4 regions of the Pseudomonas sp. FW305-70 genome follow, and region 2 is predicted to be linked to each of the others. Evidence: predicted binding sites of a transcription regulator. Region 2 holds the regulator's gene; each other region holds the start of a gene.
What was found. The regulator sigma-54, encoded in region 2, starts transcription at its own class of promoters, with help from an activator protein. The targets are predictions, from matches to a motif close to ANTGGCATNNANNTTGCTNT.
Positions count from the first base shown of each region.

Region 1: a site for sigma-54 is predicted at 3,206-3,225, ahead of AC3WN7_RS24310 (flagellar basal body rod protein FlgF). Genes of this name have one in related genera too.
Region 3: a site for sigma-54 is predicted at 5,140-5,159, ahead of AC3WN7_RS13960 (DNA translocase FtsK). Genes of this name have one in related genera too.
Region 4: a site for sigma-54 is predicted at 1,904-1,923, ahead of glnA (glutamate--ammonia ligase). Genes of this name have one in related genera too.

Region 1 is NZ_JBYSYZ010000043.1:45,203-52,386, reverse strand. Features, by position in the region: gene AC3WN7_RS24325 (4a-hydroxytetrahydrobiopterin dehydratase) at 1-103, opposite strand, end outside; gene phhA (phenylalanine 4-monooxygenase) at 209-994, opposite strand; gene AC3WN7_RS24315 (sigma-54-dependent transcriptional regulator) at 1,402-2,961, shown strand; gene AC3WN7_RS24310 (flagellar basal body rod protein FlgF) at 3,280-4,020, shown strand; gene flgG (flagellar basal-body rod protein FlgG) at 4,066-4,851, shown strand; gene flgH (flagellar basal body L-ring protein FlgH) at 4,904-5,599, shown strand; gene AC3WN7_RS24295 (flagellar basal body P-ring protein FlgI) at 5,618-6,727, shown strand; gene flgJ (flagellar assembly peptidoglycan hydrolase FlgJ) at 6,739-7,184, shown strand, end outside.
Region 2 is NZ_JBYSYZ010000064.1:2,345-9,528, reverse strand. Features, by position in the region: gene AC3WN7_RS27425 (KdsC family phosphatase) at 1-19, shown strand, start outside; gene lptC (LPS export ABC transporter periplasmic protein LptC) at 27-599, shown strand; gene lptA (lipopolysaccharide transport periplasmic protein LptA) at 586-1,134, shown strand; gene lptB (LPS export ABC transporter ATP-binding protein) at 1,134-1,859, shown strand; gene AC3WN7_RS27405 (RNA polymerase factor sigma-54) at 2,105-3,598, shown strand; gene hpf (ribosome hibernation-promoting factor, HPF/YfiA family) at 3,673-3,981, shown strand; gene ptsN (PTS IIA-like nitrogen regulatory protein PtsN) at 3,994-4,458, shown strand; gene rapZ (RNase adapter RapZ) at 4,461-5,318, shown strand; gene AC3WN7_RS27385 (HPr family phosphocarrier protein) at 5,334-5,609, shown strand; gene AC3WN7_RS27380 (ZIP family metal transporter) at 5,645-6,538, opposite strand; gene AC3WN7_RS27375 (superoxide dismutase) at 6,570-7,181, opposite strand; gene AC3WN7_RS27370 (DUF2753 family protein) at 7,184-7,184, opposite strand, start outside.
Region 3 is NZ_JBYSYZ010000015.1:51,172-58,355, reverse strand. Features, by position in the region: gene crcB (fluoride efflux transporter CrcB) at 1-340, opposite strand, end outside; gene AC3WN7_RS13970 (replication-associated recombination protein A) at 340-1,662, opposite strand; gene lolA (outer membrane lipoprotein periplasmic chaperone LolA) at 1,814-2,437, opposite strand; gene AC3WN7_RS13960 (DNA translocase FtsK) at 2,504-4,915, opposite strand; gene trxB (thioredoxin-disulfide reductase) at 5,210-6,169, shown strand; gene aat (leucyl/phenylalanyl-tRNA--protein transferase) at 6,232-6,912, shown strand; gene AC3WN7_RS13945 (arginyltransferase) at 6,970-7,184, shown strand, end outside.
Region 4 is NZ_JBYSYZ010000013.1:44,598-51,781, forward strand. Features, by position in the region: gene typA (translational GTPase TypA) at 1-95, opposite strand, end outside; gene thiI (tRNA uracil 4-sulfurtransferase ThiI) at 235-1,689, opposite strand; gene glnA (glutamate--ammonia ligase) at 2,018-3,424, shown strand; gene AC3WN7_RS12585 (DUF4124 domain-containing protein) at 3,724-4,239, shown strand; gene glnL (nitrogen regulation protein NR(II)) at 4,547-5,632, shown strand; gene ntrC (nitrogen regulation protein NR(I)) at 5,629-7,065, shown strand.

The DNA.
Region 1 (7,184 bases), on a different contig from region 2:
TCCAGTCCGGGATCTGCTTGATCAGGATCGGCAGTTCTTCGTCGCTGACTTGTGGGGCGTCGGCGCGGCAGGCTTCGCAATGGGCTTGGTTCAAGGTGGACATGGTGTGTTTCCTGTAATCGAGTGTTTTTATATCGGTCGACAGTGCCGTCACGCTAAACCAAAGCGACGGTGACTGACAGACTCACTTGTCAGCAAAAGTCGCGGTTCACGCGGCCTTTGGGGGGAATTTCGGCGTGTGCAGACCCATCTGCATCGCTTGCTTGACCATGCCCATGATGTCTTCGTGGGCCAGGTCGAACAGGCGCTTGAGGTTCGGCAGAACGAAATACAGGGGTTGCAGGATGTCGATGCGGTAAGGCGTGCGCATGCATTCCAACGGGTTGAAGGCTTGATGTTCAGGCTCGTTCGACAGGCTGTAGACGGTCTCTTTCGGTGAAGACAGGATGCCGCCGCCGTAGATGCGCTGGCCTTGCGGGGTGTCGACCAGGCCGAACTCGATGGTCATCCAGTACAGGCGCGCCAGGTACACGCGTTCTTCCTTGGACGCCTTGAGGCCGAGCTTGCCGTAGGTGTGGGTGAATTCAGCGAACCAGGGGTTGGTCAGTAGCGGGCAGTGACCGAAGATCTCGTGGAAAATGTCCGGCTCCTGCAAGTAATCAAGCTCTTCGCGGGTCCGAATAAAGGTCGCCACCGGAAACTGCTTGCTGGCCAGCAATTCGAAAAAGGTCTGGAAGGGAATCAGTGCGGGAACCCGGGCAACCTGCCAGCCGGTGGTTTCACCGAGGACCTTGTTGATTTCGCCGAGTTGAGGAATGCGGTCGTGGGGCAGACCGAGTTTTTCGATACCGTCCAGGTACTCCTGGCACGCACGCCCTTCGATCACTTTCAGTTGGCGAGTGATCAGCGTGTTCCACACCGCGTGTTCTTCGGCGGGGTAGTCGATAAAACCTTGCGCATCGGGCTCGCGAGCCACGTATTGCGTCTGCTTCATACTGCTCTCCTGCTAGGGGATTTCGTTCTTGTTATGTACTGCTATGGACCTAGAAATACCCCAAGGATTGCACTGTTGCAGCAGGTGATCGGCGTCACGCGTAGGAAAATCCATCGATATTCGTAAAGTTTTCGTTACAAAGTGATCGTGACCGCGCAGGTATTGAGATTTCTCGGTTTGAAAAACGCTTTGCCTGTCACATAATCTTGACGACTATCTGAGCGCCTCGAAAGAAAAATGCGATCGAGCGCGCACCGCAATACCCCTGTGGGAGCGGGCTTGCTCGCGAAAGCGGTCTGTCTGATACATCAATGTTGGCTATGCCGACGCCTTCGCGAGCAAGCCCGCTCCCACAGGTTGCGCGCCAGGCGTCACAACCTCAATCACTGCTTTTTCAGGCCTTTTTCATGCGTATCAAAGTCCACTGCCAGAACCGCATCGGCATCCTGCGCGACATTCTCAACCTGCTGGTGGAGTACGGGATCAACGTGGCCCGTGGTGAAGTGGGGGGTGAGCACGGCAACGCCATCTACCTGCATTGCCCGAACCTGATCAACATTCAGTTCCAGGCCTTGCGTCCGAAATTCGAAGCGATTGCCGGGGTCTTCGGTGTCAAGCGTGTAGGGCTGATGCCCAGCGAGCGTCGGCACATGGAGCTCAATGCCCTGCTCGGTGCGCTGGAGTTTCCGGTGCTGTCGATCGACATGGGCGGTTCCATCGTCGCGGCCAACCGGGCAGCGGCGCAGTTACTGGGTGTACGGGTCGACGAGGTGCCGGGTATTCCCCTGTCGCGCTACGCCGAAGACTTCGATTTGCCGGAACTGGTGCGCGCCAACAAATCGCGAATCAACGGGCTGCGGGTCAAGGTCAAGGGTGACGTGTTCCTGGCCGACATCGCGCCGTTGCAGTCGGAGCACGACGACAGCGAGGCCATGGCCGGTGCCGTGCTGACGCTGCACCGCGCCGACCGGGTGGGAGAGCGCATCTATAACGTGCGCAAGCAGGAATTGCGTGGCTTCGACAGCATCTTCCAGAGCTCGAAAGTGATGGCCGCGGTGGTGCGCGAAGCACGGCGCATGGCACCGCTGGATGCGCCGCTATTGATAGAAGGCGAAACCGGTACCGGCAAAGAGTTGCTGGCGCGGGCCTGCCACCTGGCCAGTCCGCGCGGGCAGTCGCCGTTGATGGCGCTCAATTGTGCCGGGCTGCCGGAGTCCATGGCCGAGACGGAATTGTTCGGTTATGGCCCCGGTGCCTTTGAAGGGGCGCGGGCCGAAGGCAAGCTCGGGCTGTTGGAACTGACGGCGGGCGGTACGCTGTTTCTCGATGGCGTTGGGGAAATGAGCCCGCGCTTGCAGGTGAAATTGCTGCGCTTTTTGCAGGACGGCTGCTTCCGTCGTGTCGGCAGCGACGAGGAGGTTTACCTCGACGTGCGAGTGATCTGCGCGACCCAGGTCGACCTGTCCGAATTGTGCGCGCGCGGCGAATTCCGCCAGGACCTCTATCACCGCTTGAACGTGTTGTCGCTGCACATCCCGCCGCTGCGCGAATGCCTCGACGGTTTGACGCCGCTGGTGGAGCACTTCCTTGATCAGGCCAGTCGGCAGATCGGTTGCCCGTTGCCCAAGCTCGCCCCGGCGGCCATGGAGCGGCTCAGCCACTACCATTGGCCGGGCAACGTGCGGCAACTGGAGAACGTGCTGTTCCAGGCGGTTTCCCTGTGCGACGGCGGCATGGTCAAGGCCGAGCATATTCGCCTGCCGGATTATGGCGTGCGTCAGCCCCTTGGCGATTTTTCGCTGGAGGGTGGGCTGGACGAGATTGTCGGGCGTTTCGAAAAGGCGGTGCTGGAACGGTTGTATTCCGAGCATCCGAGCAGTCGGCAGCTGGGTAAGCGGTTGGGGGTTTCGCATACCACCATTGCCAACAAGTTGCGTGAGTATGAGGTGGGCAAGAACGAGTCCTGACTCAAGCTTGCTGTGTTTGTGCCGGCCTCTTCGCGAGCAAGCCCGCTCCCACAGGTTTTGTGAACGCCGCAGATCACTGTGGGAGCGGGCTTGCCCGCGAAGGCGACAGATCAGTCACTCAAGAGGCCGGCACTTGCCACCCACCGGCATGACACCGCCGGTTTTTCGTCTTTGACACAAATCACCAATCCCCTTTGATCTCCTCAAGTCCCCTGTTTGCCGGGCCTCGCGCCGCCAAAAACAAGTTGGTCTGCAAATTGCTTATGGCTCAGCAACACAGCAGTGGGCGGCAAACGTCCGGCAGGCAGAGGAAAGAGTGTGGACAAGTACCTTTATGTGGCAATGACCGGCGCCAGCCAGAATGCACTGGCGCAAAAGGCGCATGCCAACAACCTCGCGAACATCTCCACCAACGGCTTCCAGAAAGACCTGGAGCAGGCCCGTTCGATGCCGGTGTTCGGTGACAGCTTTCCGGCGCGTGCGTTTGCCATGTCCGAACGCCCGGCCACGGATTTCTCCCCGGGTTCACTGGTGGAAACCGGCCGGGACCTGGACGTTGCCGTGCAGGGCGGCGGCTGGATTGCCGTACAGAATCCCGATGGTGGTGAAAGCTACGTGCGCACCGGCAGCCTGAATGTTGACGCCCTGGGCGTTCTGCGTGCCGGCAACGGTATGCCGGTCATGGGCAATGGCGGGCCGATTGCCGTGCCGCCGGAGCAGCAGATCGAAGTCGGCGAGGACGGCACCATCAGCATCCGCGCGATGGGCGAAGGTCCGCGGGTGATGGCTGAAGTGGACCGCATCAAGCTGGTCAACCCGGACCTGAAGAACATGACCAAGGGCCTGGATGGATCGATCCACACCAAGGACGGCCAGCCGGCGCAGGCCGATGCCGGCGTCAAGCTGGTGTCCGGGTTCCTCGAGTCGAGCAACGTCAATGCCGTGGAAGAGATGACCTCGGTACTGGCCTTGTCCAAGCAGTTCGAGCTGCACATCAAGATGATGAACACCGCCAAAGACGATGACCAGGCCATGGCTCGGGTCTTGCAGATCAGCTAATTACCAGAACGTCGCGCCGTAAAACAGGCACACGAGGAGAATCGAATGCTTCCGGCTCTATGGGTTGCCAAAACAGGCCTGTCCGCCCAGGACACCAACCTGACCACCATTTCCAACAACCTGGCGAACGTGTCGACCACGGGTTTCAAACGTGACCGCGCCGAGTTCCAGGACCTGCTCTACCAGATCAAGCGTCAGCCAGGCGCCCAGTCGACCCAGGACAGCGAACTGCCGTCGGGTCTGCAACTGGGTACCGGTGTGCGCATCGTCGGCACCCAGAAGAACTTCACCGCCGGCAGCCTGCAAACCACCGAGCAGCCACTGGACATGGCCATCGACGGTCGCGGTTTCTTCCAGATCCTGCAACCGGACGGCACCACGTCCTACACCCGTGACGGCACCTTCCACCTGGACTCCAACGGCCAGATCGTCAACGCCAGCGGCTTTGCCCTGGAGCCGGCGATTGTCATTCCGAACGATGCGCAGACCTTCACTGTCGGCCGCGACGGCACCGTGTCCATCACCGTTGCCGGCAACCCGGCTGCCCAGGTGATCGGCAACCTGCAGACCGCCGACTTCATCAACCCGGCCGGCCTGCAGGCAGTGGGCAACAACCTGTTCCTGGAAACCGCCGCCAGTGGTGCGCCGCAAGTCGGCACACCGGGCCTGAACGGTTTCGGCACCACGCTGCAGAACACCCTGGAAACGTCCAACGTCAGCACCGTTGAGGAGATGGTCAACATGATCACCACCCAGCGCGCCTACGAGATGAACTCCAAGGTGATCTCCACCGCCGACCAGATGCTCTCGTTCGTAACGCAGAACCTGTAATCAAGTCTATGTGGCGGCCTTGAGGCTGCCTGCAACACCGTGAGGTAGGGTCATGAATCGCTATGTATCTGTTCTGGCACTGAGTGGGATCGCCGCGCTCGCAGGTTGCGTGCCTGCGACGCCCAAACCCAATGACCCTTACTACGCCCCGGTGTTGCCGCGCACGCCGTTGCCGGCGGCCGCCAACAACGGCTCGATCTATCAGGCCGGTTTCGAACAGAACCTCTACAGCGACCGCAAGGCGTTCCGGGTCGGTGACGTCATCACCATCACCCTGAACGAAAGGACCCAGGCCAGCAAAAACGCCAACTCGCAAATTGGCAAGAACAGCAAGGCCAACATCGGCCTGAGTTCGCTGTTCGGCAGCAGCGCCACCACCAACAACCCGTTCGGCGATGGCGACCTGAGCCTGAGTGCCAGCTACGAAGGTGACCGCGCGACCAAGGGCGACAGCAAGGCGGCGCAGGGCAATACCCTGACCGGCTCGATCACCGTGACCGTTGCCGATGTGTTGCCCAACGGCATCATCGCGGTGCGCGGCGAGAAGTGGATGACCCTCAACACCGGCGATGAGCTGGTGCGGATTGCCGGCCTGGTTCGCGCCGATGACATCTCGACCGACAACACCGTGTCGTCGACCCGTGTCGCCGATGCGCGCATCACCTACTCGGGCACCGGTTCGTTTGCCGATGCGAGTCAGCCAGGCTGGTTCGACCGTTTCTTCCTCAGCCCGCTGTTCCCTTTCTAGGTGGCTTTCCAGTTGAGCATGTTGAACTTCAAACACCTTATGGTGGCCGCCCTGATGCTGTCGGCAGCCTTCAATGCTCAAGCCGAGCGCCTCAAGGACATCGCCAGCATTTCCGGCGTGCGTTCCAACCAGTTGATCGGCTACGGCCTGGTGGTCGGGCTTAACGGCACCGGCGACCAGACGACGCAGACACCGTTCACCCTGCAGACCTTCAACAACATGCTCTCGCAGTTCGGCATCAAGGTGCCGCCGGGTTCGGGCAACGTGCAGCTGAAGAACGTGGCGGCCGTGTCGATCAGCGCCGACCTGCCGGCGTTTGCCAAGCCGGGTCAGCAGGTCGACATCACTGTTTCCTCCATCGGCAACTCCAAGAGCTTGCGCGGCGGCACTTTGCTGCTGACGCCACTCAAGGGGATCGACGGCAACGTCTATGCGGTGGCCCAGGGCAACCTGGTGGTCGGCGGTTTCGATGCGGAAGGGCGCGATGGCTCGAAGATCACCGTCAACGTTCCGTCGGCCGGTCGCATCCCAGGCGGTGCCTCGGTTGAGCGCGCGGTGCCGAGCGGTTTCAACCAGGGCAACAGCCTGACGCTGAACCTCAACCGTTCCGACTTCACCACGGCCAAGCGCATCGTCGACAAGATCAACAACATGCTCGGCCCCGGCGTGGCCCAGGCCATCGACGGCGGTTCGATTCGCGTCACCGCGCCGCTCGATCCAAGCCAGCGGGTCGACTACCTGTCGATCCTGGAAAACCTCGAGATCGATCCGGGCCAGGCGGTGGCGAAAGTCATCATCAACTCCCGTACCGGCACCATAGTGATCGGCCAGAACGTCAAGGTTTCTCCGGCCGCCGTGACCCACGGCAGCCTGACCGTGACCATCACCGAAGACCCGATCGTCAGTCAGCCCGGCCCTCTGTCCAACGGCACGACGGCGGTGGTGCCGCGTTCGAAGGTCAATGCCCAGCAGGAAGCCAAGCCGATGTTCAAGTTCGGCCCTGGCACCACCCTCGACGAGATCGTGCGGGCGGTGAATCAGGTCGGCGCGGCACCGGGTGACCTGATGGCCATCCTCGAAGCGCTGAAGCAGGCCGGCGCCCTGCAAGCCGACCTGATCGTGATCTGAGGACGGCCATCGTGGATATGCGCAAGAGCGGTCTGGTCAGCAGCAGCGATTCGGGTTCCTACTCGGACCTCAATCGTCTGAATCAGCTCAAGGTCGGCGACAAGAACAGCGACGGCAACCTGCGCAAGGTGGCTCAGGAGTTCGAGTCGCTGTTCATCGGGGAAATGCTCAAGTCCATGCGTTCGGCCACTGACGCGCTGGGCCAGGACAATCCGATGAACACCCCGGCGGCCAAGCAATATCAGGAAATGTACGACCAGCAACTGGCCGTTTCCATGTCCCGCGAGGGCGGTGGTATCGGCCTGGCTGACGTGCTGATGCGCCAGATGTCGAAGAACAAACCGCTGGCGCCGGGTGAAGCCGCCGCCGCGTCTCTGGCCAGGCAAGAGGCCGCGAAAGCAGCCGTGCAAACGCCGGTGGCGGCCGGCACGGTGGCCATCAACGGACCGCTGTCGCG
Region 2 (7,184 bases):
CAATGCGGCGTACCTGTGAGCCCGATATGCTGAGCAAAAAGTTTCGCAACACCCTGATATTCAGTTGCATCGCGGCGATATTCGTCGCGGTTGGCTACTGGAACATCAGCCCGGAACGCTTCCTCGACAAGCCGGTAACGCCGGTCGATGAAAGCGCGATCGACTATTACGCCATCAACGCCCACAGCGTGCAGTACCTGCCGGACGGCAAGCTGCAATATGATCTGGTGTCCGACAAGGTCGAGCACCTGAAGGCGACCGAGGTGACACTGCTGACCAACCCCGACCTGAACGTGTTCCGCGGCACTGAGTACCCGTGGCACGTCCAGAGCCTGCGCGGCGAGGTCAACCCTGACGGCACACAGGTCGAGCTGATCGATGACGTGCGCATCACGCGCTTCGATGAGAAAAACCGCAAGACCCTGATCACCAGCACCCGCATGACCGTGTTCCCGCAGCAGCAATATGCGCAGACCGAGCAAGACGTTAGAATCGACGGCGCTGGCGGTGTATCGACTGGCAAGGGAATGAAAGCGTATTTGAAAGAAAGCAGGATACACCTGCTATCGAACGTAAGAGGACAGTATGAGGCTCGTTAAAACCCTCCCGATTTTGCTCAGTCTGGGCGCAGCACTGGGAAGCGTGAGTGCCTGGGCTCTGCCGAACGATCAAGAGCAGCCTATCCGCATTCAAGCCGACGACGCCCAACTGGACGACAAGCAAGGTATTGCCACCTATAAGGGTGACGTGATCATCACCCAAGGTTCGATGAAGGTGACAGGCAACACCGTTACCATCACCCGCACCCCGACTGGCGACATTGACGTAGTGACCTCGGTGGGCAACCTGGCGTACTTCGAGCAACTGCAAACGGCTGGCGATACCAAGCCTGTTCAGGGTTGGGGCGTGACGATCCAGTATCACGCCACGCAAAATCGCGTCGTGTTGATCGACAAGGCCAAGGTTGTCGACAAGGACAACAACGTCACCCAAGGCGAGAAAATCGTCTACGACACCGAGAAAAAGCTGGCCAGCGCCGGGCGCGCCACCGGCAGCAAGGTGACCGAGTCGCGTCCGCGCATCGACATGGTGATCCAGCCGAAGAAGAAAACCGACGAGAATAAGGCCCAGTAATGGCAACTCTGAAAGCTCAGCATCTGGCCAAGAGCTACAAGAGCCGCCAGGTCGTGCGTGATGTCAGCCTGTCCATCGACAGCGGTCAGATCGTCGGCCTGCTTGGCCCGAACGGCGCCGGCAAGACCACCTGCTTCTACATGATCGTGGGCCTGGTGCAAGCCGACCAGGGCCGCGTTCTGATCGATGACCTGGACGTCAGCCACCAGCCGATGCACGGCCGTGCAAAAGCCGGTATCGGCTATTTGCCGCAAGAAGCATCGATCTTCCGCAAACTGTCGGTGGCCGACAACATCATGGCCATCCTCGAGACCCGCAAGGAGCTCGACAAGGCCGGTCGTCGCAAGGAGCTGGAAAGCCTGCTGCAGGAGTTCCACATCAGCCACATCCGCGACAACCTCGGCATGAGTCTGTCCGGTGGTGAGCGCCGCCGCGTGGAAATCGCCCGCGCCCTGGCCACCAACCCGAAATTCATCCTCCTCGATGAACCGTTCGCCGGCGTGGACCCGATTTCGGTCGGCGACATCAAACAGATCATTTACCACCTCAAGGCCAAAGGCATTGGCGTGCTGATCACGGACCACAACGTTCGTGAAACCCTGGATATCTGTGAAACCGCCTATATCGTCAATGACGGCCAACTGATTGCCGAAGGTGACGCAGAGACTATCCTGGCCAACGACCTGGTGAAGGAAGTGTACCTGGGCCATGAGTTCCGCCTGTAAACGCTGAGCTGTGCCCAGGCAGGCGCCCGGGCACCGGTCTCGCGATTCTTCGGTGCCCGATGCGAACCTGCGCGTTCAGCCCCCAACATGGGCAGCACCGCAACACAAATTTATAGTTTTTTATTGTTACAGCGCTCTAGGCAAATCCTTCAGTTTCAGGCATATAATTTGCTTATGTTTGGCGCCCCGGCGCCCTGTAGTGGATGGCGCATGTGCGCCGGCGAATAAGGTGTTAAGCCCCTGCCATGAAACCATCGCTAGTCTTGAGAATGGGCCAGCAGCTGACGATGACACCTCAGCTGCAACAGGCCATCCGCCTGCTCCAATTGTCGACCCTGGACCTGCAACAGGAAATCCAGGAGGCCCTGGAGTCCAATCCGATGCTCGAACGCCAGGAAGAAGGCGACGACTTCGACAATTCCGACCCCTTGGCCGACAACGCCGAACAAAAGCCCAACACCGATATCCAGGAACCCTCCTACCAGGAAAGCGCCCCGACGGTTGACAACCTCGATGAGGGTGACTGGAACGAGCGCATCCCCAATGAACTCCCCGTCGACACCGCGTGGGAAGACGTTTACCAGACCAGCGCCAGCAGCCTGCCCAGCAATGACGATGACGAGTGGGACTTCACCACCCGCACCTCGGCCGGTGAAAGCCTGCAAAGCCACTTGCTGTGGCAGCTGAACCTGGCTCCGATGTCCGACACCGATCGCCTGATCGCCGTGACCCTGATCGACTGCATCAACAATCAGGGCTACCTGGACGAAACCCTCGAGGAAATCCTCGAAGCCTTCGATCCGGAACTGGACATCGAACTGGACGAAATCGAAGCCGTCCTGCACCGCATCCAGCAATTCGAGCCGGCCGGCATCGGCGCACGCAATCTGGGCGAATGCCTGCTGCTGCAATTGCGCCAGTTGCCCGCCAAGACCCCTTGGCTGGCCGAAGCCAAGCGCCTTGTCACCGATTACATCGACCTGCTGGGCAGCCGCGACTACAGCCAGCTGATGCGTCGCATGAAGCTCAAGGAAGATGAGCTGCGCCAGGTCATAGAGCTGGTCCAGAGCCTCAACCCGCGCCCGGGCTCGCAAATCGAGTCCACCGAAGCCGAGTACGTCGTTCCTGACGTCATCGTACGCAAGGACAACGAGCGCTGGCTGGTAGAGCTGAATCAGGAGTCGGTGCCACGGCTGCGGGTCAACGCCCAGTACGCCGGTTTTGTGCGCCGTGCCGATACCAGCGCCGACAACACGTTCATGCGCAATCAGTTGCAGGAGGCCCGCTGGTTCATCAAGAGCCTGCAGAGCCGCAATGAAACCCTGATGAAGGTTGCCACCCAGATCGTGGAGCATCAGCGCGGGTTCCTTGAATATGGCGACGAAGCCATGAAGCCGCTGGTCCTGCATGACATCGCCGAAGCGGTCGGCATGCATGAGTCGACGATTTCACGGGTAACGACCCAGAAGTTCATGCACACCCCCCGGGGCATTTATGAACTGAAATACTTTTTTTCCAGTCACGTAAGCACCTCCGAAGGCGGCGAATGCTCGTCCACGGCGATCCGGGCGATCATCAAAAAGCTGGTTGCCGCGGAAAATCAGAAAAAGCCGTTGAGTGACAGCAAGATCGCTGGTTTACTGGAGGCACAAGGCATTCAGGTGGCTCGCCGCACCGTCGCCAAGTACCGCGAATCCCTCGGGATCGCGCCTTCGAGCGAACGCAAGCGGTTGATGTAGAGCCACGCCACAGCGTTCCAGTGGTAGATCATCTGATCTACCGCTTTATGCACTGGCAACGAAGGAGAAGCTGTATGCAAGTCAACATCAGTGGACACCAACTGGAAGTGACCGAACCTCTTCGCACCTACATCGGCGAAAAACTCGAACGATTGGAGCGACATTTCGACAAGATCACTAACGTGCAGGTCACGATGACCGTCGAGAAGCTGAAGCAGAAAATCGAAGCCACGCTGCATATTCCCGGGAATGAAGTGGTCGCCAATGCGGAACATACCGATATGTACGCTGCGATCGATGCACTCACCGACAAGCTGGATAAACAACTCAAAAAGCATAAGGAAAAGACCCAGAGCCTCCTTCAGGGCGCAACCGGTCGTTAACACTCCCAACCCATGATCCGACTTGAAAGTATCCTGACCCCCGGCCGTTCCCTGGTGAACGTGCCGGGCGGCAGTAAAAAGAAAGCCCTCGAACAAATTGCCAACCTTATCCACAAAGAAGTGCCGGATCTGGAGATGCAAGATGTCTTCGAGGCGCTGATTGCCCGTGAAAAACTCGGCTCCACCGGTTTTGGCAACGGCATCGCTATTCCACACTGCCGTCTCAAGGGGTGTGTATCGCCCATCAGTGCATTGATGCACCTGGACGCCCCAATCGATTTCGACGCCATCGACGGCGCGCCGGTTGACCTGCTGTTCGTTCTGCTGGTCCCGCAAGCCGCTACCGATGCGCACCTTGAGCTGCTGCGACAGATCGCCAGCATGCTTGACCGCAAGGACGTTCGCGAAAAACTGCGTAATGCCGCAAGCAACGAAGCCCTGTATCAGGTTGTCCTGGACGAGCAAAACGGTCAGTAATCATGCGCTTGATCATCGTCAGTGGCCGTTCCGGCTCGGGTAAAAGCACCGCCCTCAATGTTCTTGAGGACAACGGCTACTACTGCATCGACAATCTGCCTGCCGGCCTGCTGCCGGAACTGGCCGAACGAGCGTTGATTCATACCGAGCTGATGCAGCCGCTGGTGGCCGTTTCCATTGACGCCCGCAACCTGCCCAGCCACCTGTCACGCTTCCCCGAACTGCTCGAAGAAGTCCGCAGCCGCCACATCCAGTGCGATGTCCTGTACCTGGATGCCGACGAAGAAACCCTGCTCAAGCGCTTCTCGGAAACCCGCCGGCGTCACCCCCTGACCAACGCCAACCGCTCGCTGGCCGAAGCCATCAACGTCGAGAGCGTCCTGCTCGGGCCGATTGCCGACCTCGCCGATCTCAAGATCAACACCACCAGCCTGAACCTCTATCAACTGCGCGACACCATCAAGCTGCGCCTGTTGAACCAGCCAGAACCCGGTACTGCGTTCCTGGTGGAGTCCTTCGGGTTCAAGCGTGGCATGCCGGTGGACGCCGACCTGGTGTTCGATGTGCGTTGCCTGCCCAACCCTTACTGGAAACCGGAATTGCGCGAGCAGTCCGGACTCGATCAACCGGTTGCCGACTACCTGGCGGCACAACCGGATGTCGAAGAGATGTTCCAGGACATTTCCACATACCTGCTAAAGTGGCTGCCTCGTTTTGCCGCCAGCAACCGCGCCTACGTCACCATTGCCATTGGCTGCACTGGCGGACATCACCGCTCCGTCTACCTGACCGAGCGCCTGGGGCAGGCGCTGCAAAAATCCCTGAAGAACGTCCAGGTTCGCCACCGCGACCTCAGCTAAAGGATTCACATCGCGATGCCTGCTCTGGAAATCGAAATCATCAACAAGTTGGGTCTGCATGCCCGAGCGTCTGCAAAATTCGTCGGAGTCGCCGGCCAGTTCAAGGACTGTACGATCAGGGTAGGACGCACACCTGAATCCACAGTCGATGGCAAAAGCATCATGGCCATGATGATGCTCGCTGCCGGTAAGGGCACCAAAATTCATCTGAGCACGGAAGGCGAGCAGGAACAGGAAGCGATGGACGCGCTGGTAGCCCTGATCAATAACTACTTCGACGAAGGCGAGTAAAGATCAAAATCAAAAGATCGCAGCCTGCGATCTTTTCAGGCCAGCGCCGTATCCATCACCATCATCAAGCAGAACCCCATCAGCAGCCCGAGGCTGGCAAGCTTGTCATGACCGTTGCGGCGCGATTCGGGAATGACTTCGTGGGTTACCACCAGCAACATCGCCCCTGCCGCCAGCGCCAACCCCAAAGGCAGCAGCAGCTCGGCCAGGCTCACAAGCCAGGCGCACACCAGCGCGAACACCGGTTCGACCAACCCTGATGCGGCACCGATCAGGAACGCCTTGACCCGGGACATCCCTGCCCCGGCCAGTACCAAGGCGATGACCAACCCTTCCGGCACGTCCTGCAAGGCAATGCCCATGGCCAGGCTGTCGGCTTCAGGCATGCCGCCGCCGGCAGAAACACCGACCGCCATGCCTTCCGGGATGTTGTGGGCGATGATGGCAAACACGAACAGCCAGATGCGCGGAGCAATGACCGGGCGCTCCAGGGTACCGACCAGCCTGTCCGGGCTGACGCCGGAGACCTTCCGATCCACCAGGAACAACCCGAACGCACCGAGCATAATGCCGAAGCTGATCAGCCCACTGGATGCCCAAGGTGACAGTCCAAGCCCTTCGGCGGCAGAGATGCCCGGGACGATCAGCGAAAATGCCGTCGCCGCGAGCATCACGCCAGCGCCAAAGCCAAGCAAAGTGTCGCTGAGCACCTGCGGCATGCGCCGAATCACCAACACCGGTACCGCGCCCAACGCGGTACCCAGGGCGCAGATTGCACCGCCCTGCAGTGCGCGCAGCAACCTCGGCTCAAGGTCGAGCCATGCCAATCCATGGGCAACCAATAGGCTCATGCCCGCCAGCAGTAACAGCGATCCAGACGCGTAACGAAACAGCCGTCCACTTCCAATCGCCAGTGTTTCAGTGCCCATAGCCCAGCCCTGGATGATTTTTATGGAGGACTTAAACCAGTGCGGCCTGATAGCGCGCAGCGACTTGCGGCCAATTGATCACGTTGTAGAACGCGCTGATGTATTCAGGACGGCGGTTCTGATAGCGCAGGTAATAGGCATGCTCCCAGACGTCGAGGCCCAGAATCGGCGTATTGCCGCTCATTAACGGGCTGTCCTGGTTACCGCTGCTTTCCACTACCAGGGTCTTTTGCGCAGTGACGCTGAGCCAGGCCCAGCCACTGCCGAAGCGGGTCAACGCAGCCTTGGTGAAGGCTTCCTTGAAACTGTCGAGTCCGCCCAATTGCTCATCGATAGCCTTGGCCAGCGCGCCTTCGGGTTTCCCTCCGCCGCCGGGCGTCATGACGTCCCAGAACAACGAATGGTTGGCGTGGCCGCCTCCCTGATTGATCACCGCCGTGCGCAGTTTTTCCGGCAGTTGCTGAACGGCAGACACCAGCTTCTCCACGGGCCACTCGGCATACTCGGTGCCCTCGACGGCCGCGTTGAGGTTGTTGATGTAGGTCTGGTGATGTTTGGTGTAGTGGATCTCCATGGTCTGCGCATCGATGTACGGTTCCAGGGCGTCGTAGGCGTAGGGCAAGGCAGGCAAGCTAAAAGCCATGTT
Region 3 (7,184 bases), on a different contig from region 2:
CAAGCAGCCCGCCGAATACGCTGAGTGCCGCATAGCCCAGGGCCAGCGGCACTTGCCCGCTTTCCAGCAGGCGCACCGTATCCAGTGAAAAGGATGAAAAAGTCGTCAGCCCCCCGAGGAAGCCGACCATCAACCCGGCGCGCACCTCGATGGGCACCTCCGGGCGTATCAAAAACAGACCGTATAGAACGCCGATCAGCAAACAGCCCACGATATTAACGGCCAGCGTCGCGGTATAGAAGTGCCGCGGCCAATTCGCGTTGATCCAGTTGCCGGTGGCGAAGCGCAACAGCGTGCCGGCCATCCCGCCAGCGGAAACCGCAACGATCAAGGGAAGCACTATTTTCTCCGCTGCCGGGGGCTTAAACGGTCGAGTTTTGCCAGGTGGTTGAGTTTTTCGCCGATCTTCAACTCCAGGCCACGGGGCACGGGCTGATAGAACGGAATCGGGTCGAGTTCTTCGGGGAAATAGTCTTCCCCGGCGGCATAAGCATCCGGTTCGTCGTGGGCATAGCGGTATTCGTCGCCATAGCCCAATTGTTTCATAAGCTTGGTCGGCGCGTTGCGCAGGTGCAGCGGCACCTCCAGCGAGCCGTGTTCGGCGGCGGCGCGCAATGCGGTCTTGAAGCCCATGTACACCGCGTTGCTTTTCGGCGCGCAGGCCAGATAGGTGATGGCCTGGGCCACCGCCAGTTCGCCTTCGGGGCTGCCGAGACGCTCCTGCACTTCCCAGGCCGCCAGGCACAGGCTCAGGGCGCGCGGGTCAGCGTTGCCGATGTCTTCGCTGGCCATGCGCACCACGCGCCGGGCCAGGTACAGCGGGTCGCAACCGCCGTCGATCATGCGCGCGAACCAGTACAGCGCGCCGTCGGGGTTGGAGCCGCGCACCGATTTGTGCAGCGCGGATATCTGGTCGTAGAAGGCTTCGCCACCCTTGTCGAAGCGTCGACGGGTGTCGCCGAGCAGGCTCTGCAGGAGCTCGGTGCCGAATTCGCTGTTGTCTTCGGCCAGGTCCGAGGCGTTTTCCAGCAGGTTGAGCAGGCGTCGACCATCGCCGTCTGCAGCCGACAGCAGCATCTGGAAGCCTTCATCGCTGAGGGTCAGGTTGCGCTTGCCCAGGCCCCGCTCTTCGGTCAGCGCACGCTGCACCAGTTTGCGCAGGGCCGCTTCGTCGAGGCTCTTGAGCACGTAGACGCGGGCGCGGGAGAGCAAGGCGTTGTTGAGTTCGAACGAAGGGTTTTCCGTGGTCGCGCCGATGAAAATCAGCGTGCCGTCTTCGACATAGGGCAGGAACGCGTCCTGCTGGGACTTGTTGAAACGATGCACTTCGTCGACGAACAAAATGGTGCGGCGGCCGTACTGCGCGGCCTGCTGCTTGGCGATTTCCACCGCCTGACGGATCTCCTTGACCCCGGCCAGCACCGCCGAGACCGTTTCGAAGTGTGCATCCGAGACTTCCGCGAGCAATCGCGCCAGGGTGGTTTTGCCCACGCCCGGCGGCCCCCAGAAAATCATCGAATGCAGGGCACCCTGCTCCAGCGCTTCGCGCAAGGGCTTGCCGCGAGCGAGCACGTGTTCCTGACCGACGTACTCGTCCAGGTTGGCCGCGCGCAGGCGGGCGGCCAGGGGCTGGGCGATGGGGGTGCTGCGAAACAGGTCCATGGCTATCTATGAAACCTCACTGGGTCGAATGCCGATCCTGTAGGAGCGAGCTTGCTCGCGATGGACGTTAACGATAACGCTGGCAGCCTGACACCCAGCGGTGCCCTTGAGTCCATCGCGAGCAGGCTCGCTCCTACAGGGGTTCTGCGTTTTATTCCTGGATCACGTCCGCCCCTTTGGGGATCTCGAACTTGAACTTGGACGCCGGGATCGGCTCGTTGGCCTTCACCCCGGTGAACAGGATATTGGTGCGCTGGCCCACGCTGTCGATCAACTGCATGTCGTTGACCAGACCATTGCGGAACGACAGGCGCAGGCTGTCGAACAGGGTGTCCTTGGTCTTCGGCTTCAGGGTGAAGTCGATCACGCCGCCGGCTTCCCTGGCGCTGATGTCGAAGCTCTGGCTGATCTTGGACACGTCACCGGACAGCAGCAAGGCCGGAGTCTGGGTCAGGCGCTGGTCGAGGTTCTTGATGGTGGCCTGTTCCAGGTCCGGGTCCCACAGGGTGACCTTCTTGCCATCGGACACCATGGTCTGTTCGGCCGGTGCATCGGTGTGCCAATAGAACAGGCCCGGGCGCTGCAGGGACATGTCGCCGGCAGTTTCCTGCAACTGGGTGCCGGTGCCATCAAGGGTCAGTTGCGAGAAACGCGCCGTCAGGGTCTGGGATTTTTCCAGCAGTTGGGTCAGGCGTGCCACATCCTTGTCATCGGCGTTAGCCTGGAGCGTGGTCAAAGCCAGTACCGGCAGCAACAGCATGCGGATCAGACGCATGGGAGTCCTCATAACATTCGTGGGAGTGCGAGCGGCGCCAAAGGGCGCCACCCTTTCATGTTCGTGTCAGTCGCGCACCGGGCCAGGGGCCAGGACCTCACGCGAACCGTTGGTGTTCATGGACGTCACGACCCCGGCCATTTCCATGGCTTCGATCATGCGCGCGGCGCGGTTGTAGCCGATCTTGAGCTTGCGCTGAACCGCGGAAATGGAGGCGCGACGGCTTTCCAGCACGAACTGGACCGCTTCGTCGTACAGCGCGTCGGCCTCGGGATCGTCACCGTCGCCGCCCCCGCTGCTGCCTTCGAAGCCGCTGCCCGCCTCTTCGACGCCATTGAGGATATCGTCGTTGTATTCCGGCGCGCCCCGCAGCTTCCAGGCCTCCACCACGCGGTGAACCTCATCGTCGGACACGAAGGCACCGTGAACACGAATCGGCAGACTGGTGCCCGGCGGCATGTACAGCATGTCACCGTGGCCCAGCAGTTGTTCGGCGCCGCCCTGGTCGATGATGGTCCGCGAGTCGATCTTGCTCGATACCTGGAACGCCATGCGGGTCGGGATGTTGGCCTTGATCAGACCGGTGATCACATCCACCGACGGACGCTGGGTCGCGAGGATCAAGTGAATGCCGGCCGCACGCGCCTTCTGGGCGATACGCGCGATCAGTTCTTCAACCTTCTTGCCGACGATCATCATCATGTCGGCGAATTCGTCGACCACCACCACGATGGTCGGCAGCTTTTGCAGGAGCGGCGCTTCGTCGTGGATGCTTTCGCGCTTGTACAGCGGATCGCTCAACGGCTCGCCGGCGTCCTGGGCTTCCTTGACCTTGGCGTTGAAACCCGACAGGTTCCGTACGCCCATCTTGGCCATCAGCTTGTAGCGTCGCTCCATCTCGGCAACGCTCCAGCGCAGGGCGTTGGCGGCGTCCTTCATGTCGGTGACCACCGGGCACAGCAGGTGCGGAATGCCTTCGTAGATCGACAATTCCAACATTTTCGGGTCGATCATGATCAGCTTGGCGTCTTCCGGCCCGGACTTGAACAGGATCGACAGGATCATCGCGTTCACGCCCACCGACTTACCGGAACCGGTGGTACCGGCCACCAACAGGTGCGGCATCTTCGCCAGGTCGGTGATGACCGGCTTGCCGCCGATATCGTGGCCCAGGGCCAGGGTGACCGGGGATTTGAAGTTGTCGTACTCGGGGGTCGACAACACCTCGGAGAAACGCACGATCTGCCGGTCTTCGTTGGGAATCTCGATACCGACCGTGGTCTTGCCCGGAATCACTTCCACCACGCGCACGCTGGTCACGGCCAGGGAACGGGCCAGGTCTTTGGCCAGGTTGGCGATGCGGCTGACCTTGACGCCAGCGGCGGGCTGGATTTCGTAACGGGTAATCACCGGACCCGGGTGGATCGAGTCCACAGTCACTTCGACGCCGAACTCCTTGAGCTTGATTTCCAACAGGTGGCCGACCGCCGCCAGGGATTCGGGCGAATAATTGAGCTGTTTCTTTTCCGCGGGATCAAGAATCGAGATCGGCGGCAAGGTGCCTTCCACGGCGCTGTCGACGAACAGTGGCGCCTGCTTCTCTTTTTCAACGCGTTTGCTCGGCGCGGCAGGTTTTGGCGGCGCGGGTGCAATCACCGGCGGCACCTGCTTCTCACGCTCTGACATGTGCTTGCTCAGGGCCTGCTCACGCTCGATCAACCGCTCCTTGACCTTGGCCTGTTCGCGCTTGTCGGTGACGGTCGGCGCAACCACTTCACCCATACGGTCATCGACTTCACGCAACTGGGCGACCAGCTGTTTGCGCTCGGTACGGGCCGCCCACCAGCGATTGGCCGCCCCCTGGAACAGTTCGAACAGGTCGAGGGTGATCTTGCCGGTGATGTCCATCACCTTGAACCACGACAGGTCGGTAAACACCGTCAGGCCGAACAGGAACAACGCGATGAACAGCAGCGTACTGCCCTGGATATTCAGGGCGTTCCTCGCCAGTTCGCCGAGGCTTTCCCCCAGCGCACCGCCCGCACCGGCCGGCAGACCGGTCGCGGCATGGAAATGAATATGGGCCAGCGCGGCCCCCGACAGCACCAGGAACACCAGGCCGATCAGGCGCCAGGAGAACAGCCAGCCGCTCCACTGCCAAGGCTCGTGACGCTGACGGAAGATCTGGTACGCCTTGACCGCCAGCAGCAACGGGAAAATGTAGGCGAAGTAACCCAGCACCATGAACAGGATATCGGCGCTGTAGGAGCCCGCGGGCCCGCCGAAATTCTGCACGTCGTCGATCTTGCTGTTATGGCTCCAGCCCGGATCATCCTTGCCATAGGTCAGCAAGGCCATCATCAGGAACAGGCACAGGGCACCGATGGCGATCAGCGCACCTTCCTTGAGTCGGTAGTGCAAGTGCTGGCGCCAGAGCGGAACGACGGCTGGTTTAGGTGCTGCGGTGGATTTCTTCAAAACGCTTCTTTTCCTGCGCCAATGGCGCGTCCATCTGTTGAATGTCTAAAAAACCGCCCAATCCAGGCAGGTAAAAAAGTTAACACACGTAACCGGGACTACTTTTAACACTGCGCTCCGGCTTTTATAAACACGGTGCGCACTGAATATATGTAACACGCAGGGCATTGTACGGGTTTGTACGCACGACGCCATGCTTGAGACCCTTGGGTGTAGCATAGTCAACAGCACATGACATGCTATTCAATTTGAGCATGCATTGTCTTTTGTGACAAAGGCTTATGAGGTGTTTTTATGAGCGAAGCGAAGCATTCCCGCCTGATTATCCTGGGCTCCGGTCCTGCCGGTTACAGCGCAGCCGTTTATGCCGCCCGCGCCAACCTCAAGCCCGTTGTCATCACCGGCATACAGGCAGGTGGCCAGCTCACCACCACCGTCGAAGTCGATAACTGGCCAGGCGACGTCGAAGGCCTGACCGGCCCCGTGCTGATGGAGCGCATGCAAAAACACGCCGAGCGCTTTGCCACCGAGATCGTTTACGACCACATCCATACCGCCAAGTTGCAACAACGGCCATTCGAGCTGATTGGCGATGGCGGCACCTACACCTGCGACGCCCTGATCATTGCCACCGGCGCCAGCGCGCAATACCTGGGCCTGCCATCGGAAGAAGCCTTTGCCGGCAAAGGGGTTTCGGCGTGCGCGACCTGTGACGGGTTCTTCTATCGCAACCAGGTGGTCGCGGTGGTCGGCGGCGGCAACACGGCGGTCGAGGAAGCCTTGTACCTGTCGAACATCGCCAGGGAAGTGCACCTGATCCATCGACGCGACAAACTGCGCTCGGAGAAAATCCTCCAGGACAAACTCTTCGAAAAAGCCGCCAACGGCAATATCCGCCTGCATTGGAACCAGAACCTGGACGAAGTGCTCGGCGATGCCAGTGGCGTGACCGGGGCCCGCCTGCGGGACAGCCAAACGGGTGAAACCACAGAGCTGCCGCTGGCCGGGGTGTTTATCGCCATCGGCCACAAACCCAACACCGACCTGTTCATCGGGCAACTGGAAATGCGCGACGGGTATCTGCTGGTCAAGGGCGGCAGCGAAGGCGATGCTACCGCCACGGCGATTGCAGGTGTGTTTGCCGCCGGCGACGTGGCCGACCATGTTTATCGCCAGGCCGTTACGTCTGCCGGTGCCGGTTGCATGGCGGCGCTGGACGCCGAAAAATACCTCGACGACATTCCTGCCGTTTGAAGGCAAACTTTACGGCGGGCCAATGCCCGCCACTGCCCTCCCCTTCTGCAAGCCCGGATGCCATGCTGACTTGGTTACAACGCAACACCTTGCATTTCCCACCGCTGGAAAAGGCCATGCGCGACCCCAACGGGCTGCTGGCTGCCGGTGGCGACCTGTCCGCCGATCGGCTGATCTCGGCTTATCGCCACGGCTGCTTCCCATGGTTTTCCGAAGGCCAGCCGATTCTCTGGTGGTCGCCGGACCCGCGTACGGTTCTGTTTCCCGACGAATTGCACGTCTCGCGAAGCCTGAACAAACTGCTGCGCCAGCAACGCTATCAAGTGACCTTCGACCAGGACTTCGCCGCCGTCATCCGCGCTTGTGCAGCTCCCCGGGATTATGCCGACGGCACCTGGATCACCGAAGCGATGCAGGAGGCCTACATCGAACTGCACAGGCGGGGTCACGCGCACTCGGTGGAAGTGTGGGACGGGGACGAACTGGTCGGCGGCCTGTATGGCCTGGCCATGGGCCGGTTGTTTTTTGGCGAGTCCATGTTCAGTCGCGCTGACAACGCCTCTAAATTCGGCTTTGCCACCCTGGTCCGGCATCTGAAAGACTCGGGGTTTGTACTGATCGATTGCCAGATGCCGACCGATCACCTGCACAGCCTCGGAGCCCGGGCCATCCCCCGCCGTGAGTTTGCCAGCTATCTGGCCGGATATCTGGACCAACCCAACCATGCCACCTGGGTTTGCTGAGCGACATTTGCGCGCGTGGCTTACACTTATTCAAAAGCATTATCCCGAGGGTTGATCATGACCGAGTTGGCGCGTTTGAAGTTCTATGCCACTCAGCCGCACTCTTGCAGTTATCTGCCCGATGAGCAGGCCACCACCCTGTTCCTCGATCCTAGCCAGCCCATGGATGTGCATGTCTATGCAGACCTGTCGGAGATGGGGTTTCGTCGCAGTGGCGATCATCTCTACCGGCCGCATTGCCAGAATTGCAATGCCTGCGTTCCGGCGCGCAT
Region 4 (7,184 bases), on a different contig from region 2:
AGGGTGCCGGATTGACGCAGGAGTTTGTCTACCAGGGTGGTTTTACCATGGTCAACGTGGGCAATGATGGCGATGTTGCGTAGATTTTCGATCACTTGTGTATCTCGATCAGAGGATTCGGTGTGCTGACAAGTCTTGGCAGCGATTAACAGTAGCGTCCGTGAAAGCCGTTACAGCTTGACGGTGGCGTCGGGGGGCCGGTGACGCAGGCCACAGGCAAACAGCCCCGGGCACTTAGCTCGGTCGATAAACGCGCACATTGGCATGCCCCTCACTGAGCAAATGGTGGGCATGCAGGCGACTCATCACGCCTTTGTCGCAATACAGCAGGTACTGGCGAGTAGGGTCCAGTTCCTTGAAACGAGCGTTCACTGCATAAAACGGCATCGTTTGTACCTCGATGCCAGCAAGCTCCAGCGGGTCATCTTCAGCGGCATCCGGGTGACGGATGTCGATGACGATCTGACCGGCCAGCGCTTCGCTGACTTCTTCAATCTGCAAGTCCTGGCCCAATTCGTCGATCACGCGATCGATCGGCACCAGCTTGGCGTTTTCGAGCGCACGCTCGAGCACCGCCATATCGAATTCTTTCTCTTCGTGCTCGACACGGTAGCGCTTGGCGGCGGTCTTCGGATTAACCGAAATGACCCCGCAGTACTCCGGCATGTGCCGGGCGAAATCGGCGGTGCCGATTTCGTTGGCCGTGTCGATGATGTCTTGCTTGTGGCTGGCGATCAGCGGGCGCAAGACCAGTTTGTCGGTCACGCAATCGATCACTGACAGGTTCGGCAGCGTCTGGCTCGACACCTGGGAGATCGCCTCACCGGTGACCAGGGCCTCGATGTGCAGTCGATCGGCAATCCGGGACGAAGCGCGCAACATCATACGCTTCAATACTACGCCCATATGACTGTTATCGACTTTGCCGAGAATTTCGCCCAGCACTTCCTCGAACGGCACACTGACAAATAACACGCGTTGGGAGCTGCCGTACTTCTTCCAGATGAAATGCGCGACTTCCATGACGCCCAGTTCGTGGGCACGTCCGCCCAGGTTGAAGAAGCAGAAATGCGCCATCAGGCCGCGGCGCATGATCTGGTAGGCCGCCACGGTGGAATCGAAGCCGCCGGACATCAGCACCAGCGTCTGCTCCAGGGCGCCCAGCGGATATCCGCCGATGCCGTTGTGCTGGCTGTGGATCACAAACAACCGTTGGTCGCGAACTTCGATGCGGACTTCGATTTCAGGCTTTTTCAGGTCGATCCCGGCGGCACCACACTGACGGCGCAACTGGCTGCCGACATATTTCTCGATATCGATCGAGCTGAACGGGTGCTTGCCGGCACGCTTGCAACGCACGGAAAAAATCTTGCCGGCCAGTGCATCACCGTAGTGCTGCTTGCACTTTTCAACGATGTCGTCGAAATCACCCAGCGGGTACTCGTCGATTTGCAGGAAGTGCGCGACGCCAGGCATGCAGCTCAGGCGCTCGCCCATCTCCTTCAGGGCCTTGGGATCGCTGACGCGGGTTTCCAGCTCGAGGTTGTCCCACACGCCGTTCACCACCACGGCCGGGTCCAGATCGCGGAGCACGGCACGGATGTTCTTGGCCAATTGGCGGATGAAACGCATCCGTACCGGGCGGCTCTTGATGGTGATCTCGGGGAAGACTTTTACGATTAATTTCATGGAAACAGCGCGCGCAGGGCCTGCCGAAAAAGGGGGGCGCGGATTATAGCGGAAATTGCTCAAGGTTTAACCAGTTAATGTGCAGAAGGTTTTGCACGCACCAAAACGGGTCATTTATTCATTTTGACGCCACATTACGGGGCGGTATTTTCGGCTTTAAAGCGCATTAATGGCTGATAAGCGTGTTTTTGGGGCAAAAAACCCATGCTGGGGCACTGGCATGCAATTTGCTCCCTTGTGAGGCAGGTTGCCTTGGCAGAGTATTCGCGCCGGCATCACCCACATTTAAGGGCATCCACTACTAGCCCGAAGCCACCCGGAGGACACTATGTCGAAGTCGGTTCAACTCATCAAAGATCATGACGTCAAATGGATTGATCTGCGCTTCACGGACACCAAAGGCACTCAGCACCACGTGACCATGCCGGCTCGCGATGCGCTGGATGACGACTTCTTCGAAGTCGGCAAAATGTTCGACGGTTCCTCCATCGCTGGCTGGAAAGGCATCGAAGCCTCCGACATGATCCTGATGCCGGACGACTCCACCGCCGTTCTGGATCCGTTCACCGAAGAACCGACCCTGATCCTGGTCTGCGACATCATCGAGCCTTCGAGCATGCAAGGCTACGACCGTGACCCACGTGCGATCGCCAAGCGCGCCGAAGAGCACCTGAAAGCCACCGGTATCGGTGACACCGTGTTCGCCGGTCCAGAGCCAGAGTTCTTCATCTTTGACCAGGTGAAGTTCAAGTCCGACATTTCCGGCTCCATGTTCAAGATCTACTCCGAACAAGGTTCCTGGATGTCCGACCAGGACATCGAAGGCGGCAACAAGGGCCACCGTCCAGGCGTCAAAGGCGGCTACTTCCCGGTTCCACCGTTCGACCACGACCACGAAATCCGTACCTCCATGTGCAACGCACTGGAAGAAATGGGCCTGACCGTCGAAGTTCACCACCACGAAGTGGCAACTGCCGGCCAGAACGAAATCGGCGTCAAGTTCAACACCCTGGTGAAGAAAGCCGACGAAACCCAAACCCTGAAGTATGTCGTGCACAACGTTGCCGATGCCTACGGCCGCACCGCGACCTTCATGCCTAAGCCTCTGTACGGCGACAACGGCTCGGGCATGCACGTGCACATGTCCATCTGGAAAGATGGCAAGAACACCTTCGCAGGCGAAGGCTATGCCGGCCTGTCGGACACCGCCCTGTACTTCATCGGTGGCATCATCAAGCACGGTAAGGCCCTGAACGGCTTCACCAACCCGGCGACCAACTCCTACAAGCGTCTGGTTCCAGGCTTCGAAGCGCCAGTGATGCTGGCCTATTCGGCTCGCAACCGTTCCGCTTCGATCCGCATTCCTTACGTGTCGAGCCCGAAAGCCCGCCGTATCGAAGCACGCTTCCCGGATCCGGCTGCCAACCCGTACCTGTGCTTCGCCGCACTGTTGATGGCTGGCCTGGACGGCATCCAGAACAAGATCCACCCTGGCGACGCTGCAGACAAAAACCTGTACGACCTGCCGCCTGAAGAGGCGAAAGAGATTCCACAAGTTTGCGGCAGCCTGAAAGAAGCCCTGGAAGAGCTGGACAAAGGTCGTGCGTTCCTGACCAAAGGCGGCGTTTTCAGCGACGACTTCATCGACGCTTACATCGCCCTGAAAAGCGAAGAAGAAATCAAGGTACGCACCTTCGTACACCCACTGGAATACGAGCTGTACTACAGCTGCTGATCCGGTAGCGCTGCGGCACGCGGCGTGACAAAAAGAGGCCTCCTTCGGGAGGCCTCTTTTATTGCCAACGATTCAACGGCTGAAGCACATCCCTGTGGGAGCGGGCTTGCCCGCGAAAGCGGTCTGTCTGATAACAGGATGTTGAGTGTACTGACGTCTTCGCGAGCAAGCCCGCTCCCACAAGGGGTTTTCTGTGTTCAGGCGGCCTCGGCAAATCTTGCCCAGATGTTTAGCGACTTGGGTTAACCGCCCGGCCTGACCTATGCTGCAACCCAACGCTTTCGCTTCCGGTCGATTCCATGGGTCGTGGTTTTCTGTTCATCCTGCTGCTGATCGCCCTGCCCGCCATGGCGCAGATCTACAAATACACAGACGCCAACGGCGCCACTGCGTACAGCAATCAACCGCCTGACGGCGTCAGCGTCCAGCCGGTCCACCTGCCGCCCCTCAACAGCATTGAGCGCCAGCCTCCCGACGAAGCCGCGCCTGTTGCTGAAACCACCCGAAATGAGCCACCCCAAAAGCCCTATGAAGTACTGGAGCTGACCGGTCTGCCCAATACCGAAGCCCTGCGCGCCAACAATGGCACCTTCACGATAAACGTACTGATCAAGCCGCGCCTGAAAAGCCCCCACCGGTTGCGCCTGCTGCTGGACGGCCAGCCCTACGGCCAGCCAGTCAATGTGCCGATCCTGCAACTGGTGAATATCGATCGCGGCGAGCATCGCCTCGCCGTGCAAGTGATCGATGGCGAAAACGTTGTGCAGCAGAGCCCAACCGCAACCTTCACCTTGCAACGCGTGCACACGCGCTGAAGGCCTGGCTGCTGATTGCCGGCTTCATTGCACTGCTGATGTCGGCACGAAAAACCCCATTCCTGCGACTTTTCTAACCTCATGCAGGTTTGCGCACTATATTGGTGCAACTGCTTGCACCGTACTCAGATTCCAACCCATTTTGGTTCGAAATTACCCGTGAAAGCCGGCAGAACGCCACGCAAGCGAGCGTCAGACGCCCGTTTCAGGCCATTGGCGCTTCTTTTCGGAGCCTTGGTTTACTTTTTGCAACTTCTAATTACCAACACTTGTTTCTTGCGCATGCTCCGCCCCAAAAGAGGTCCCGATGACCATTAGCGACGCACTCCACCGTTTGCTACTCGACAACCTCACCACCGCCACCATTCTGCTCGATGCCGAACTGCGCCTCGAGTACATGAACCCGGCGGCGGAGATGCTGCTGGCCATCAGCGGCCAGCGCAGCCATGGACAGTTCATCAGTGAGTTGTTTACCGAATCGACCGAAGCGCTGAACTCCTTGCGCCAGGCTGTCGAACAGGCCCACCCGTTCACCAAGCGCGAAGCCATGCTGACCGCCCTCACCGGTCAGACCCTGACCGTCGACTACGCGGTAACGCCGATTCTGAGCAATGGCGACACGATGCTGCTGCTTGAAGTCCACCCTCGCGACCGCTTGTTGCGGATCACCAAGGAAGAAGCACAGCTTTCCAAGCAGGAGACCAGCAAGATGCTGGTGCGCGGGCTTGCCCATGAAATCAAGAACCCCTTGGGCGGAATTCGTGGCGCGGCGCAATTGCTGGCCCGGGAACTGCCGGAAGAAAGCCTGCGCGACTACACCAACGTCATCATCGAAGAAGCCGACCGCCTGCGTAACCTGGTCGATCGCATGCTCGGCTCCAACAAGCTGCCGTCACTGGCCCTGTGCAATGTCCACGAAGTGCTGGAGCGCGTCTGCCAACTGGTGGAAGCCGAAAGCCAGGGTTGCATCACGCTGGTGCGCGACTACGACCCAAGCATTCCCGACGTATTGATCGACCGCGAACAGATGATTCAGGCCGTACTGAACATCGTGCGCAACGCGATGCAGGCCATCAGCAGCCAGAACGAGCTGCGCCTGGGCCGAATCAGCCTGCGCACCCGTACCATGCGCCAGTTCACCATCGGCCATGTGCGCCATCGCCTGGTGACCAAGATCGAGATCATCGACAACGGCCCGGGCATCCCTGCGGAACTTCAGGAAACCATCTTCTTTCCCATGGTCAGCGGTCGCCCGGACGGTACCGGGCTCGGCCTGGCCATTACCCAGAACATCATCAGCCAGCACCAGGGCCTGATCGAATGTGACAGCCACCCCGGCCACACCACCTTCTCGATCTTTCTGCCACTGGAACAAGGAGCCCCATCGACATGAGCCGTAGTGAAACCGTGTGGATCGTCGATGACGACCGTTCTATCCGTTGGGTCCTGGAAAAAGCCTTGCAACAGGAAGGCATGACCACGCAAAGCTTCGACAGCGCCGATGGCGTGATGAGCCGCCTGGCACGCCAGCAACCGGACGTGATCATTTCCGACATCCGCATGCCCGGCGCCAGTGGCCTGGACCTTCTGGCGCGGATTCGCGAGCAGCATCCACGGCTGCCGGTCATCATCATGACCGCTCACTCCGATCTGGACAGCGCTGTCGCGTCCTATCAGGGCGGCGCCTTCGAATACCTGCCCAAGCCGTTCGATGTCGACGAAGCGGTTTCCCTGGTCAAGCGCGCCAACCAGCACGCCCAGGAGCAGCAAGGCCTGGAAGTCGTCCCGACATTGACCCGCACCCCGGAAATCATCGGCGAGGCGCCGGCGATGCAGGAGGTGTTCCGCGCCATCGGCCGCCTGAGCCACTCCAACATCACCGTGCTGATCAATGGCGAATCCGGTACCGGTAAAGAGCTGGTGGCCCACGCCCTGCACCGTCACAGCCCGCGAGTCGCTTCGCCGTTCATCGCGCTGAACATGGCGGCAATCCCCAAAGACCTGATGGAATCCGAACTGTTCGGTCACGAGAAAGGCGCGTTCACGGGCGCGGCCAACCTGCGTCGCGGGCGTTTTGAACAGGCGGACGGCGGCACGCTGTTTCTCGATGAAATCGGCGACATGCCCGCCGACACCCAGACCCGCTTGCTGCGGGTGTTGGCCGATGGCGAGTTTTACCGCGTCGGCGGTCATGTACCCGTGAAGGTCGATGTGCGCATCATCGCCGCGACTCACCAGAACCTGGAAACCCTGGTGCATGCCGGGAAATTCCGTGAGGACTTGTTCCATCGCCTCAACGTGATCCGCATCCATATCCCGCGCCTGTCTGATCGTCGCGAAGACATCCCGACCCTGGCCAAGCACTTCCTCAGCCGCGCAGCCCAGGAGCTGGCAGTCGAGCCCAAGTTGCTGAAAAACGAAACCGAGGAATACCTCAAGAACCTGCCGTGGCCGGGCAACGTGCGCCAACTGGAGAACACCTGTCGCTGGATCACGGTGATGGCTTCGGGTCGCGAAGTGCACATCGGCGACCTGCCGCCGGAGTTGCTGAGCCTGCCGCAGGATTCAGCACCGGTCACCAACTGGGAGCAAGCCCTGCGCCAATGGGCAGACCAGGCGCTGGCCCGTGGTCAATCGAGCCTGCTCGACAGCGCTGTGCCGGCCTTTGAGCGGATCATGATCGAGACCGCCCTCAAACACACCGCCGGTCGCCGCCGCGATGCCGCCGTTTTGCTGGGTTGGGGGCGTAACACCCTGACGCGCAAGATCAAGGAATTGGGGATGAAGGTGGATGGCGGGGATGATGATGAGGGCGACGAAGCCTGATTACTCACTGAGCACACGATCCTGTGGGAGCGGGCTTGCTCGCGAAGGGGCCATAACATTCAACATCATCGTTGACTGTTACACCGCTTTCGCGAGCAAGCCCGCTCCCACATTCAAAG